DNA from 4 places in the Paenibacillus sp. GL_099_B genome. Region 2 is predicted to be linked to each of the others. Evidence: riboswitches for the same ligand, from Rfam matches in the RefSeq annotation. Region 2 holds a riboswitch; each other region holds the start of a gene.

Region 1 (3,697 bases), 2.9 Mb from region 2:
TGACCACATCGATCGGGGTGCATGCCGAGTCCAATGCGGGTGACGCTTTCAAGTGGGAAGTATTGAGCAAAACCGCAAATCTGATGATCCTCTCCCAGCACCACTGCATATTGTTCCTTCCGTAGCTGGGGATCTCCGAATTCCACTTCAAGTGCTTTCATCTGCTCCCAGGGCAGCCAGCTATAAATATTATAAGGCGGGTCATACTGCCAATCGCAGATTAGTTCCGCATGTCCTTCTTGCATGGGCACAACGTGAAACGTCACAGGGGCTTCATCCATACAACTGCACGCTCCTCTCATTGTGAACAAGCTATAATGTTCTGATCCGTCCATATACATATGTCATTCCATATCTAAGCTTGTTTTCACTCTACAAAAGAGGCGTTCATTTGGCAAGTCCTCGTTTTAGAAAAAAAGTGAAACAAAAGTTCCGGTAATTTCGTTTATATTATAGTGGGATGGGTAAAAACATTATAAGAGCACGGACGAAGCAACGAAAAATAGCTCTAAATAAGTTGAAGTTAGGTTTGACAGCTATCCCTAGTACGTTAAAGGAAACGAAGCACAAAAAAACCGCCGGATACATTCCTGCGGAGAATGTGCCAGACGGTTCTATTATGCTTCGTTACAGTAGTGTTATTGTTACAGCATGACGTTGCTCAGCTTGTCCCTAGTCGATGGCCAATGTCTCATATGCGTCCGTGCTCATAATCCGTTTAGCGCCAACATAGCGGTTAGCCCAGTAGCTTTCACTTAATGCGCTGATTGTAACTCCTTTAGAAGAAGAGGAGTGTGCAAACTTCCCATCCCCTACAAAGATCCCTACGTGCGAGACCCCTTTGCCCGTTGTATTGAAGAATACCAAGTCACCTGGTCTCATTTCCATGCGAGATACCGAATCGCCCATGTCGAATTGCGAACTCGATTGGCGAGCCAGATCAATACCCAGCTTGTCGAATACATAACTTGTGAATCCAGAGCAGTCAAAGCCGTTAAGCGTTGTTCCTCCGCTTTTGTATGTAGTTCCCATTGCTGAATCAATGACTTGGTCCATTTTTGAATCTGCGAATGCGCTGCCTGCTCCAAGCGATAATGCGAATGTGAGGCTGAGTACAGCCGCAGTTAATTTCTTCTTAAACAAGAGATATACCCCTTCCAATGCCTGCGAGGTTAGCTTAAGGATTCGGTTGAAGGTCCCCTATGATCCCTCTGTTGCAAGATCAATTCACCCATAACTGGTTCCCCCGCTTCCCAGGTGCTAGGAATTTGGCTATGCTAGTTATGCACCTGCGAAATCAAGTAATGACGATTAAATTTTAAGTAGTTACAAATATGAAGGTAAAGATTACAAAGTTGTTACTAAAAACTCACTGCGATTATTGTAACAGAGGTATATCACTTTGGCAACGTTTAACAACAAAATTAACAAAAAAAACCTCGACCTTTGACGGGGAAAGGTCGAGGTTTGCTTGTTTAATGGCATTTGATGAATACAACTTTACATAGAGATGGTAACCATTTTTAACCGTTCAATTTAATCCTTGACCGAGTTGGACTGCCATAACCGGAAATGGGCGCATATCTTCCATAAGCTCAGCAAGCACCGGGCAAGTGGATACGTCTGTTGTAGTATAAGACCAGTTAAGCCCGTTAGTAACCATGAAGCTGAAGTAAAGGCACCAAAGACCAGGAGATGAAGGCCACCCAGCAGGACGGCAATGCCAATTAGAGTGATGACCTGGCGTAGTGCAATCCATAGAGCTTGAAACGTACCACGTGCTCCGCCTTCCCCATCAGGAGCTGAGATACCAAACTGCATGTAGAGCAGGACATGATGGATAACCCAACCGTACACAATCCAACCAGCAACATAGGGAATACCAGGCAAGAGCAGATGGAGGGAATGAAAACCTTCCATAAAGATGGAATAGAGCTTTGGTGCGAGCCAATAAGCCGGTAGCAGCAGCAATAGGGTACGAATGGTGTGGAGCAATAACATCGGTTTCCACAAATTTTTGATGCCGCGGATGAATGGAATGCGTTCTTCCGAATGGTTAAAATGCTGGAGCGAGTAGAGCAGCCCTGCCTGAATGAGAGGGCTGATCAGCATCCGCAGCAGTAGCATAGCCCCTAGAATCCATAGATAGCGATGGACCTCCGGATTCGTTGTCAGGCTGAGTTGGCTCTCCATTTTAAATAAAATCGTACTGAGTTCCCCTGCATCAGGGTCAGGATAACGCAGGAGCAGCGGAACCACAGCAGACTGTACCATTCGATAAAGAAAGTATCCCCATACTAATTGATACAGAAATAAGAGTGCCGCAATGAACATATGTTGACGGACGAGAAACCAGCCTTCACGTATTTTCGCTTTCACTGTATCCACCTCACCATGACAGACTTCCGAATATGGCTTCTATAAGTTTGGTTGCGCTCATGCTCCAGCGGGATTTGGTTGGCTCATCCAGTCCAGCTTTCAGAAAATTGTTCATATGATGGTTCTCCAGCACAATCGTGTATAGCGGATCAGTCATAGCCCAGGAAACAGGAGAAGTATAGGTCAGTTTGTAGGTAATGCGCTCCTCGCTGCCATCCCATTCTTTCGTCATGGTTTTCCCATCTTCGAACATAATTCGAACAGGCACCTTCTTATATTCACTGCCTTTTTTCTGGACTGTAATGGACGACTCGTACAACGTTTGACCGTCTTTCAGGATAGGATTGATTGCGATCTTCTCCACCGCAAAGTCAGCCATGCCGTCTCCGTATACATATTGATTAAAATAATCGGTCCAGGATGTACGGGTTACTTGCTCCACTACCTTTTGAAAATCAGACGAGGTTGGGTGTTTGAAGCGGTATTTCTTTACATAGGTCGAGAGAACACGTTCCATCGTTTTGGCACCAACCTGTTGTTCTATCCCGAGTAATACAAGCTTGCCTCGTGTGTATACGTTCGCTGCATATTGATTCTGAGAATCAAACTTCCAGGAGTCCTGTGTCAGTGAAGCTGGAGAAGTAATAAGACCTGATTGTACAGGCAGATTCGGGATAAGTCCGTATTCCTGTTCCATCACTTTATCTTCCGCATAGGAGGTGAATCCTTCGTCCAACCAAGCCTCTTCAAATTCATTACTCGCGACCATGCCGTAAAAATACTGATGCCCAATCTCGTGCACAACTGTGCGTTCCAGATCGTAACCAGGAGCTGAATCATCCGCACCGAAGGCGGTGACTAAGGTAGGGTATTCCATTCCTCCTGCGCCATTCCCTGATTTGGGCGGGACAACGATGGACAATGTGGAATACGGATAAGGGCCAAACCACTTGCTATAATTGGATAGCGCTGCTTTGGCGGCGTAGAAATAACGTTCCTTCAGATCCTCATGAGCAGGGTCGAGATACAGCTTGATTCGAACGCCTGGCACATTGGGAGCAGAGAAGGGTTCTTCCGCATAAACAAAATCAGGAGAGGCTGACCAGGCAAAATCATGCACATCATCGGCATAGAACTGATATATTTTTTCGCCGTTCTTCACAACAGCTTGCTGGGTCGGGAATCCAGTAGCAGCTACTTTGTATGTTTCCGGTACCCGAATACGCACACTATAGATACCGAAATCTGCGTAAAACTCTGAATTGCCGTGATACTGATGCAGGTTCCAGCCTTCGGTTGTCCGACCTCGTGTGCCTGC
Region 2 (3,697 bases):
TGTTGAGCTCATTCGTGGGACGCCAATGCTGGTGCAATTGATGATTATCTATTACGGTGTTTCATTGACCTTTGGAATTAATTTCTCTGCTCTTCAGGCGGGGATTATCACTCTATCCATTAACAGCGGTGCCTATCTTGCTGAGATTTTCCGCGCAGGTATACAGGGTGTGGATCGCGGCCAACTGGAAGCAGCTCGTTCTCTGGGGATGGGCAGAGGTGCGGCAATGCGCTTCATCGTGCTCCCACAAGCGTTCAAAGCGGTGTTGCCGGCGATCGGTAATGAGTTCGTGACCATTATCAAGGAATCCTCCATTATCTCCGTTATCGGTATGGTGGACATTATGTACCAAGCAAGTGTGGTCAAAAACATTACGTATCAAGGGATGAATCCATTCTTGATTGCGGCAGCCATCTACTTTGTGCTGACGTTCATTTTGTCCAAGCTGCTGGGTAGACTGGAAAGGAAGTTGAGTGCAAGTGATAGACGTTAGACAATTATATAAATCCTATGATAAGAACGAAGTGCTTAAGGGCATTAACGTAACGATTGGCAAAGGTGAGGTTGTCGTGGTCATCGGTCCGTCCGGATCGGGGAAAAGTACCTTTTTACGTTGTCTGAACTTACTGGAGCAGCCTACTTCCGGTGAGATTGACTTTGAGGGAGTTTCGATCACTGACCCCAAACATAACATTAATGCAACTCGTGAAAAAATGGGGATGGTATTCCAGCATTTCAATCTGTTCCCGCACAAAACGGTGCAGCAGAACATTACGATTGCTCCCATTAAAGTGAAAAAACAGTCTGCACACGAAGCGGAACAAATCTGCGCAGACTTGCTCAAGACGGTTGGCCTGTCTGACAAAAAGGACGCCTTTCCAAATCAGCTGTCCGGTGGACAAAAACAACGGATAGCCATTGCAAGAGCTCTTGCGATGCAGCCGCATGTCATGCTGTTTGACGAGCCTACTTCTGCACTGGACCCTGAAATGGTCGGTGAAGTACTGGATGTCATGAAGCGGCTTGCAGAGGGTGGCATGACTATGGTTATTGTAACGCATGAGATGGGCTTCGCACGCGAAGTGGGTGATCGCATCCTGTTTATGGATGGTGGGGTTATTGTAGAAGAAGGAACGCCTAATGAAGTGTTTGGTGAGCCTAAGCATGCACGTACACGTGACTTCCTCGCTAAAGTGCTCTAATACATCCAAGTCATTAAGGATGAAGATCAAGATGAAAATACAAAATCTATACTGCGGATGAGAATTTCATCCCCTAAACAATCCCTGTCGACGATTAGTCAATAGGGATTGTTTTGTTATGTAAGGATACGCACGGATTTACATAAAAAGTAACGTTTCTGTCATCAACGATATAAGCCCAAACAGACATTTTTTTGAAAAAGTCGCTAGAATTCAGCATAAATGTTGAAGTGAATTAGCCAGATGGTAACATTTACTACGACTCTTGGTTACAAAATTGTGATATATTTGTTCCTGCCGAAACTTCCGGAGTTGGGAGTGTGGGGGATGTAACGATGCAAGGTGTGCTTGGGGAAGAATCATTTGCACACGGCTTGGGGTGAATTAGGGCTACATAAATTTTTAATGTAATTGAACCTATAGGGTGGTTTCCTCCATCCGAATCCGACAACTAACTTCGCAGGCATAATGAGGGAGGAAGACCATGATTAACAAGAAACGTATAGCCAAAACAGCAACAGCTTTGCTGACAGCAGCAATGCTCATTCAGGCCGTTCCGGCTCATGCTGACTCAGTTCATATGGCCAAAGAGGGGGATACCTTCTACACCTTATCCAAACAATATGGAGTTGGACTTAACGCTCTTATTAAAGCTAACAATGATATCTCAGCTTACAACATTTATGGCGGTTTGAAAATTACGATTCCTGGTAAAACAACGAACACAGCTTCTGCTGCAGCAGCTAAAACGGTAACTGCCGCAAGTCTTGACGTTAACGCGGACAGTAAGGTTGTTCAAGCCTGGGGGAAAACGTTTGATTACAGCAAAGCTGTCGACGTCAAAGCAACAGCATACTCCGCCGACGCTTCCGAAAATGGAGGCTGGGGAGCTGTGGATTACTTCGGTAATCCGCTTGAATTGGGTACCATTGCAGTAGACCCAAGTATCATTCCATTGGGTACAAAGGTACTGGTGACAGGTCATACACATCCAGGACTGCCAAAACAGGCATTTGTCGCTACGGCTCGTGATGTGGGCAGTGCCATTAAAGGTCACAAGATCGATATCTTTATTCCTGGCAGCAAGCAATCCGTGAGCACATTTGGTATTCAGGATGTTGAACTTTACATTTTGAAATAAAATCAAAGCAAGCTTCACATCATCATATGTGACTCCAACTAAATCTAAATTAAACAGTAAAGGGTGTTCTCCAATCACGATAATGTGATTGAAGGACACCCTTTTGAATATCCGACTTAAAGGGATCTTGACCTATTTACCCTTTGGCAGTTCCAGCATTTCGTCCAAAGTCACCAGCTCGTACCCGCGGTTTCGCAATTCCTCGATAACTTCAGGCAACGCCTCAATGGTACCACTCAGCTTTGATCCTACACCGCCTCCTGCATGCTGCAGAACAATCGAACCCGGTTTGACGGCGGACAGGATGTTTTGCTTGACTTCCTCTTTGGAGAGGCCCTTCCAGTCCAGAGAATCGACGTTCCAGTTCACAATGCTATAATGTTGTTTGGCTGCCCATTGCAGCTGTTGCTCGTTAATGTCGCCATAGGGTGGACGAATCATTTTGGGAGTGTAACCCGCCAGATTTCGAATAATATCCCCGGTATGTAAGATTTGTTTGCGAAATGCATTCATGGATAACTTACTGAACTCCGGGTGATTGTAGCTGTGGTTGCCCACAATATGCCCTTCCTTCACCATGCGTTTCACTAAATCCGGATGTTTCTCAGCGCGATTTCCCACAATGAAAAACGTAGCCCGCACCTTGTATTTTTTTAGAATATCCAGTACCTGCGGTGTGAACCTTGGATCAGGTACGTCATCAAAAGTCAGAGCGACCTTTTTTGTTGAGGGGCCATTGGTTTTGAACGTATCCGCATATTTCTGTCTGAGTTGTCCCAGAGTTAACTGTTCTTCTTCAGGAGAATCAGACTTCGAAGCAGGTTCGGCTTGCGGGCTTGAAGAAGCCCATAACTGAGCAGGAGCATAACTTCCTCCCAGAAGAATGACCATGATGGATAACATTATGAGGCGTATACGCATGTTCGTGCCTCCTTTTCCCAAATTGCGTTCTCTTTGGTATGCCCGGGGCCATCCGTATTTATGCATGATGTGAGATGTTTCATTGCTGATTCGCTAAATCGGAGCCATAATTCCACCATATATATAGAAAAGGACAGGTGGAGCAGGATGAGTACATACGACTTAAACTCCGTTCGTTTACAGGTGATTGAGGCAGGGGAAGACAAAGTGTTTATGGTAACTGGAGGAAGATCACATATTGGAGCAGTAGCAACATTTTATCCAGACCTTGAACGAGTGAGTGGGGCTACGGTGCATATTCCAGGGCATAAAGAACAAGAGTTGTGTGAAAGGCTCGCACGTAAGGCTGCCCTTCATTTAAAGGTAACCGTAACCGTAATAATGGGGATTCACTTTGATGCAATTACGCGGATGCAGATTGATGAGATTGTGC
Region 3 (3,697 bases), 2.0 Mb from region 2:
ATCTGCTGCTTGTGCCACATTACCTGTCGTTCCGATTATCCCGAACTGCACTGCCGCAATCATGATTACCATGAAACACATTGCCATCCTTTTTCCGATTCGTTTCAAATTATCCCTACCCCCTCTGAATTTGGTCGTTCAAACCCTTGTTGATAGCGCTTCCATACGAGAAGAGAATAGTGGATGAAAGATTTCCAGGATAGGTACAATTCGGTATTTTACGTACAATTAACCTGAAATATAAGGGCAAACCGTCGCAGAACGAACACATTTCCATTACTGGATAAATAAACAAAGTTTTTTTCTCTGCTCAAGTTGAAGGAATGAGTTGAAAAGAATTAGGATGAGCAAATATCAAAATCCGTAAACAAATAAAAAAGGTTCCTAAAGTGGCAACAATGCCATTCTAGGAACCTTTTTCGTATTACATATGATGCGGTCGAGAGGACTCGAACCTCCACGGGGGTTAGCCCACACGGACCTGAACCGTGCGCGTCTGCCAATTCCGCCACGACCGCGTATGTCGTATCTCCGAGAAATTATATCGCGGCGACAAGAAATAATATATCATGTGCAGGTAATTAGTGTCAACAAAAAAATAATTCCCCTTCAATGATAAAGCCTTTTAAAAATTATATCTTGGAAGGCCAGTTGCCGTACCAGGCATACCCGCCTCTTCTTTCCTTATCGATATCGCTGAGTTTATATTTCACAACCCCATCACGTCCTACGAAGATCGGTTTATCCGTTCCAATTTCGTAAAAACGTGCCCAAATTGGCGCTGCACCTGAATCAGCTACGAGTTTGCTACTTCATAAATCCTTGTTCCTGCAGGTTTAAGGGAGCTGGAATCATGCAGCTGTCCCCATGCAGTCAGTTTACCATTCGCTACAACCTGTGTATTAAGAGCATCTACGCCTTTGGCAACTGATTTTTTACTGCGATCCGCAAGAGAGCTGTCGATGAATGAGAAATCACCTTTACGTGCACCTACTTCATCCAACATGTACATGACATTATCATGGCATCATCGTAAGTTGATTCCTTTGATGGCAGCAGCCGAATACCGCGGATCATTCGTCTTTTTAAATTCCTTGGCTAATCTTCTAATTTCTGAGTATGTAGCTTTGTTATCAATCGTAGATTTGGCCCACTCACCACTTGTTTCTTTGTACTCCTTCTTCCATCCCCCGTCAGGACGTTGATTAGGCAAAATATCTGAGATACTTGCTGTCGTTCCAGATACTTAACCTAAAGCTATCGTCTAATTGTATATGAGAAAACCAATAAATTGTCCAATTTTTCTCCATTTGAAACAGTAGTTACTTTTTTGTCATCTATTAAAAATCAACATTCGAGTTATTTCTACATAAATAGCGATAATTCCGTTAACATTGAGATGATAAGAAGTGTTCAAGATCGGTTTGACATTTTCGCATTTATGCAATATAGTTTCAAAAGGTTACAAAAACTTAATTATTCATTTGCCGAGTTTCATGTTTGAAAACGGGGGAACCATTTTGGGTGAATTATTCTTATACATAGGAAATATAGGGAACCTTCTACCGAACCCTTAGCTAACTCCGTAGGCATCGAAGGGAGAACAAAAATTTTGAAAAAGCTTATCATCTCCATTTTTGGAGCAGCAGTTCTATTTACATCCGGTGCAGCAAGCACAGAGGCAAGCAGTATTAACACCGTCGTTAACAACATGACTGGCATACCTTACAAATGGGGCGGCACAACAATGGCCGGATTTGATTGCTCTGGATTTATGAGATATATTTTCAACAAATATAGCATTGAATTACCACGCACTTCCCAGCAACAAGCTAAGGCCGGAACTCCGGTATCCAAAGCTAATCTGCGTACTGGTGACATGGTATTCTTTAATACGATGGGCAATGGCATTTCACATACAGGTGTATATATCGGGGGCGGACAGTTCGCTCATGCTTCAAGCAGCAAGGGTGTCAGCATCACACAATTATCCAATCCTTACTTCAACGATCGTTACGTAACAGCACGCCGGGTAACAGGACAGTTTATGTATAACAAAATGCTGGGCAAAATATAAGTTAAACACGAAAAGGCTTCGGTTATAACCGGAGCCTTTTCTTTGTCTACATTGATTTTCTACAGACGTAAAGTCGCAATCAGTCTGCAATTAAAACTTTTAATGTAATGCCTTCTGTACTCTCATTGCACCCTGAGACAGCGCATGACCTCCGCCTACTGCTCCAGCCACAGCAACCGTCTCCATAATCTCCTGATCGGTCGCTCCTTTGGCACGTGCCTCTTCCACATGGTAAAACGTACATACCTCATTGTTTGCAAACAAACCAATGCCCAGCGCAATCAGCTGTTTGGTCTTGGCATCAATCGCCCCTGCCTGAAAACATTCTCCAGTGAACTCATGATAAGACTTCACCACAGCTGGCAGCACGTCGCTTAATTCACCAATCTGATCTTTATAGGCATGAACCTTATCATTCATCAATGTCACGGTTACCGCACATCCTCTCGGCTGATATGTTACAAGCTCTCACTGTACCTATCTTCTCTCCCGAGAGGTGTAATTATGCCAAAACATCCATGGTAAATCCTATTCTTCGAGCAGGCTCTCGCGTGGTTCGCTGAACAATTGATATCGGTAATTCCGATCAAGCTTGACCACACGACGATTCTGACGGCGAATGAGTACCTGCTCCCCGTCCCAAGCCACTACAATACCTGTCACATCATTGGACTGAATCTCGTCCCGTACTACCCTTACTTTTTCACCTGATAAACGCAGTGCATCCAATTGTGCATCACTGATCATATTTCCGACGCCTACTTTCCCAAAAAAATTATTTACAAAAAGAGACCTAAATGATAAGTCATTTAGGTCTCACGTGACTGTATTGGACTGTCATGTCATTCGAAAGTATGTCCCGACTGAAAGTTACCGCTGCGCGTGCTCTTTGCTGTCGTTCTTCTCAAACCAAAAATCAAGCACTTTGGCGGACATCACACGTTCTTCAAGGTACTCCACTTGATGCGGTGTAAATTGTTCTTTCCAAGAGAAGGACAACTCTTCGCACAAGCCTACAATCGTCAGCAATTCTGACCAGGCAACGTAGCGTTTGTACCAGAAAAATTGAGGATGTTCAATCATATAGGGATAAAGGTCATCGAATTCCGTATGTTTACAATCCAGGGCACGCTCAAAATGTACTTTCGATTCCGCCAGCTTATCAATAAAAAATTGTTCTGTTGCCGGTTGGTTACCCATGGTGTTGCCTCCTCTCCCTAACATAACCCCATTATAAATGAAATCAGCGGTCATGCAAAGGCATTGTTATAAAAATAGGCACTTTTTCCTTTAAAAAGTCACATTTCGTTATCGTCAAATTGCACGGTGCCATCGTTCAATGAACGAATGCGCACCAACGCTTCAACCGGAATGCCCTGCTCACGAATGGTACGCGCTCCGGCCTGAAAACATTTTTCGACCACGACACCGAATCCAACCAGTTCCGCACCCGAACGTTCGATAATTTTGATGACACCACGAGCGGCATCGCCATTCGCAATGATATCGTCAATAAACAAAATACGGTCATTCTCATGAATATATTCACGGGACACCATAATATCCGTTACGATCCCTTTGGTAAAAGAAGGCACTCTTTCACAATAGGCGTCGGGGTCA
Region 4 (3,697 bases), 2.8 Mb from region 2:
TAAAATCAATCCAGGGGTGGAGTGCACGAGCCAGCTTAATCAGTCGTTTGCCCATTGTGGAGGCATGTTCTCTGAGATTGACTGGGGTCCGCTGGACATGGACAAGCTTGTCGATGAGGGCTGTACGCCATGCGTCATTGTGATCTGCGGCGGTGTATATACCTTTAATCGCCATACCTTCCAAACGCACGATGCTGGGGTGCAATTGACAGCGCATGAATGATTCGAGATCTTCAGCACTACGAATGGTACCTTCAGCGATATGGGCATCCATACCGAAGGAATGGGTGAACCCTCCGACCTGGATAGAGGAATCAAGCAGTTTGACATAATCGAGCAGCTTATTCCCACGGTTCACAATCTTTCGCCTCCTACGTTCGTTAAATGTAATATTAAATAACATTTATACTCCATTTTGATTCGCTTTATGTTTGTAAATCCGAATTATATGATATATATATTCACATAAATATCCGCTTTTTGTCAATAGTTTCTTGGTTTTTTAAATATTAAATCTATTCAATGTTATTTTATATAACTTAATGAGTTATGTTGAGCTAAGAGGATGTGAAGGATGGAAATACTAATAAAGTAGAGTGATCAGCCTAATCGGGTATACAAACGAGATCAAATTTAATCATATGCACTTCGTAGGAGAAAATGACGAGATTATACGATTTATGGAAGAGAAAAGCGCAGTTAAAATGATATTAAGAAAAATGCTTTACTTTTAAACATGAACCGGGTATAATCAATTCTGTTGCCGATTATTTATGACATGCGGTCGTGGTGGAATGGCAGACACGCTATCTTGAGGGGGTAGTGGGTGTATACCCGTGGAGGTTCGAGTCCTCTCGACCGCATCATAAGAACGATTAAGAAGAAGCTTCCCGTATGGGGAGCTTCTTTTTTTATGCTTTTTTACAATAAAGATGGGTCCAGACAAAAAAAGGTCACCCGTTTCCCCTGAATACATGTTCATTCTGTCTACCGGGGTCGGATGGCCTTCACTTGTTATTTAAGCAATTCTTTGATGTCCGCTTCAATTTTATCAGGTGTTGTTTTGGGAGCATACCGTTTCAGAACACGTCCGTTCTGATCCACAAGGAATTTGGTGAAGTTCCATTTGATGGCTTTGGAGCCGAGTACGCCTGGCGCTTCTTTGGTAAGGTGCTGGAATAGAGGATGAGCGCTTGAACCATTCACATCGATCTTCTCAAACATCGGGAAGCTAACACCATAGTTCATCTGACAGAACTCGGCAATATCATCAGAAGAGCCTTTTTCCTGTGCAAACTGGTTGCTTGGAAAACCAAGAACTTCAAATGGGGAGTCTTTAAACTTGTCCTGAAGTTCTTGCAGACCTTTGAATTGAGGTGTGAGGCCGCATTGGCTTGCTGTATTCACGATAAGCAGTACTTTGTCACTATAGTTGGACATTTCAACTTCCTGACCGCGAAGGGTGTTTACTTTGTAGTCGTAGACTGACATGAAAATCTCCTCCATTTCATATTCTTCTATCTTCTATTATATTGATTGCAATTAAATATTGCAAAATTAATATTGATTTTTTAACTCAATTTGAAGCTGTCGTGTATGATCTGTGACTGATTTGCTACCTGAATTTCGCTAAAGAGAGAATTAGAGAGCTTTGAAGAGATGGGTAGAGAATGGATGTGTTGTAAGCGCTATTATTGATGTGAAATGGCAAAAATCCGTCGATTCGGTGATCTGCGCAGACTTTACACCAATATGGCACGGGTGTATGATTCATATCGTAATTCCAATTCTAATTAAATTTTACATGAAAAACGAAACAAACGATAATATCGCTCTGATTAATGATTATAAAGGAACGATGTTTTAATCGCTGAGTTTCCATTCATTCATGGGTGGGAAACGGGGGAACCAACAGGATGAACTGTCCAGGACAGTAGGCATCCATGGGGTGAATTTTCCGGTGACAGCCGGAAATAGGGCGACTCTCGCGCCCGAATCCGTCAGCTAACCTCGTAAGCGTTAAAGGGAGAGGCAACAAGCCGTACGCTGGTTCATAGTGTCTTTTTGCTATGGATTATTGAAGAAGCGTCCGGGAGGCCTTGGTCCCCCACGCTTCTTTTTTGTTGTCTTTTCACGCCAAGGGAGGAACGAATGATGGATAAAGAGATGATCTTAGTGACTGCTCCAAATGAAGCAGGACGTAAATTTATCAAATTGCTGATGTACAAAAAAATGCCGTTTGCCGTTCTGACCAACAGTGCAGGGGAAGAGCGCAGGCTCCGGAGAATCGGTGTGGAGCATGTCATTCGCATGAACACGGCTGCAGCTCAGAAATGGTTTTTGCCGCAAGACAGTGTCGGCAATGTTTTTATTTTTGAAAATAGCCTAAACCTGACCTGTCGATATTTGCAGATCTGCCGCTCTTGGACATCCAAGTCCCTGTGTGTCATTACGGAACAAAGCCATCCCAAAGGGATCTATCGGGGAATGGGAGCAGACCGTATTGTATATTCCTTGAATGGGGAAGTTGGGTTTCTGCTTAATGGCTAGTGGCTAGTACTATTCCTGTGATTGATCCAGTGTCAGCTGCCTGTTATAATTGAAATCATAAATAAACGGAATCTTGAGGAGACTCATGCATGATGGTGGGTCTTCTTTTTTATGGTTTGGGAAATGGGGATATGAATTTCCTGTGGCTAACGAGGAGGAATAGGCGTGCCGGATGTACGTGGAATACAATGGTTGTTCTTTGATGTGGGGGATACGCTCGTGGACGAATGGGAGCCGGTAGATGATATTATCGGTCAGTTCGTTCGTGAAGCTTGTGCGCTTGGTTATCAGGTGGAGATGCAGACGGTACGAGATATATTTGCCGCCTCCTACCGAAATTACGAGCAATGGCCGATGAAATTGGCTATTCGTACCCTTATTAGCGATGAGGGGCACCGGGAACAGATACAGGAGAAGCTGAAGTTTCGCAAAGAGCTTGAGCACCCCTTCGCGTCAGCTGACACTGTTCTCCAGACGTTGTCGCAGCATTATAAGATTGGTATCATTGCCAATCAGAGCCCGGGGACGGAAAATCGGCTGGATAGCTACGGCTTGCGCAAGTATGTGGATGTGCTGGCCTGTTCGGCTGAAGAAGGAGTGTCCAAGCCTGATCCTGAATTGTATGCTGTAGCGTTGAAACAGGCGGGATGTAAACCTGAGGAAGCGGTCATGATCGGCGACAGGATTGATAATGATATTATTCCGGCTAAGAAGCTGGGTATGCACACGATCCGGATTTTGCAGGGTTATGGCAGGTTCCAGCCGGAGCTTGCGGATGCAGAGCGTCCAGATTGGACTATTGAATCACTGGAGGAGCTTCTTCCATTGTTAATGGTAACTCAAAATTCAGACAACTAAATAAGAGCAGTATTTAAGAACTAATCGGTATGGATTAGACTGCTGCTCAAACATATAAAAGGCTGATCGTCTCAAGGGATACGTTACTTGAGTTGATCAGCCTTTTTGAGTTAGACAAAATACCGCGTAGTTCCATTTAACCTAGAACAACAGAATGGTCTGGATAATCAGATACACATTCAGGACAACGATAACTCCGGCAATGATCCAGGAGATGATTTTGAGCCACAGCTTGTTGGCAAAAGCTCCCATGCTTTTTTTGTCACTCGTAAACATTACCAGTGGAATG

Evidence for each region. Region 2 has a riboswitch for cyclic di-AMP ahead of AC3ITG_RS19305 (3D domain-containing protein). Riboswitches for the same ligand answer to the same signal wherever they lie in the genome.
Region 1: another riboswitch for cyclic di-AMP. It lies ahead of AC3ITG_RS00535 (C40 family peptidase); the one in region 2 lies ahead of AC3ITG_RS19305 (3D domain-containing protein).
Region 3: another riboswitch for cyclic di-AMP. It lies ahead of AC3ITG_RS10730 (C40 family peptidase); the one in region 2 lies ahead of AC3ITG_RS19305 (3D domain-containing protein).
Region 4: another riboswitch for cyclic di-AMP. It lies ahead of AC3ITG_RS06875 (HAD family hydrolase); the one in region 2 lies ahead of AC3ITG_RS19305 (3D domain-containing protein).

The regions. Positions count from the first base shown of each region.
Region 1 is NZ_CM174430.1:110,642-114,338, forward strand. Features, by position in the region: gene AC3ITG_RS00530 (GNAT family N-acetyltransferase) at 1-281, opposite strand, end outside; gene AC3ITG_RS00535 (C40 family peptidase) at 673-1,143, opposite strand; cyclic di-AMP (ydaO/yuaA leader) riboswitch at 1,147-1,284, opposite strand; gene AC3ITG_RS00540 (hypothetical protein) at 1,537-2,379, opposite strand; gene AC3ITG_RS00545 (M1 family metallopeptidase) at 2,390-3,697, opposite strand, start outside.
Region 2 is NZ_CM174430.1:4,269,270-4,272,966, reverse strand. Features, by position in the region: gene AC3ITG_RS19315 (ABC transporter substrate-binding protein/permease) at 1-493, shown strand, start outside; gene AC3ITG_RS19310 (amino acid ABC transporter ATP-binding protein) at 480-1,202, shown strand; cyclic di-AMP (ydaO/yuaA leader) riboswitch at 1,488-1,684, shown strand; gene AC3ITG_RS19305 (3D domain-containing protein) at 1,687-2,343, shown strand; gene AC3ITG_RS19300 (polysaccharide deacetylase family protein) at 2,476-3,264, opposite strand; gene lpdD (prenylated flavin chaperone LpdD) at 3,412-3,697, shown strand, end outside.
Region 3 is NZ_CM174430.1:2,267,568-2,271,264, reverse strand. Features, by position in the region: gene AC3ITG_RS10750 (X2-like carbohydrate binding domain-containing protein) at 1-108, opposite strand, end outside; tRNA gene AC3ITG_RS10745 (tRNA-Leu) at 435-518, opposite strand; gene AC3ITG_RS10740 (pectate lyase) at 633-755, opposite strand; partial or broken gene AC3ITG_RS10735 (pectate lyase) at 797-1,213, opposite strand; cyclic di-AMP (ydaO/yuaA leader) riboswitch at 1,476-1,607, shown strand; gene AC3ITG_RS10730 (C40 family peptidase) at 1,613-2,077, shown strand; gene AC3ITG_RS10725 (carboxymuconolactone decarboxylase family protein) at 2,177-2,506, opposite strand; gene AC3ITG_RS10720 (hypothetical protein) at 2,606-2,824, opposite strand; gene AC3ITG_RS10715 (hypothetical protein) at 2,948-3,277, opposite strand; gene AC3ITG_RS10710 (xanthine phosphoribosyltransferase) at 3,376-3,697, opposite strand, start outside.
Region 4 is NZ_CM174430.1:1,517,929-1,521,625, forward strand. Features, by position in the region: gene AC3ITG_RS06855 (urease accessory protein UreF) at 1-358, opposite strand, end outside; tRNA gene AC3ITG_RS06860 (tRNA-Leu) at 781-863, shown strand; gene AC3ITG_RS06865 (hypothetical protein) at 1,001-1,099, shown strand; partial or broken gene AC3ITG_RS06870 (glutathione peroxidase) at 1,180-1,506, opposite strand; cyclic di-AMP (ydaO/yuaA leader) riboswitch at 1,859-2,034, shown strand; gene AC3ITG_RS06875 (HAD family hydrolase) at 2,152-2,550, shown strand; gene AC3ITG_RS06880 (HAD family hydrolase) at 2,716-3,408, shown strand; gene AC3ITG_RS06885 (Nramp family divalent metal transporter) at 3,550-3,697, opposite strand, start outside.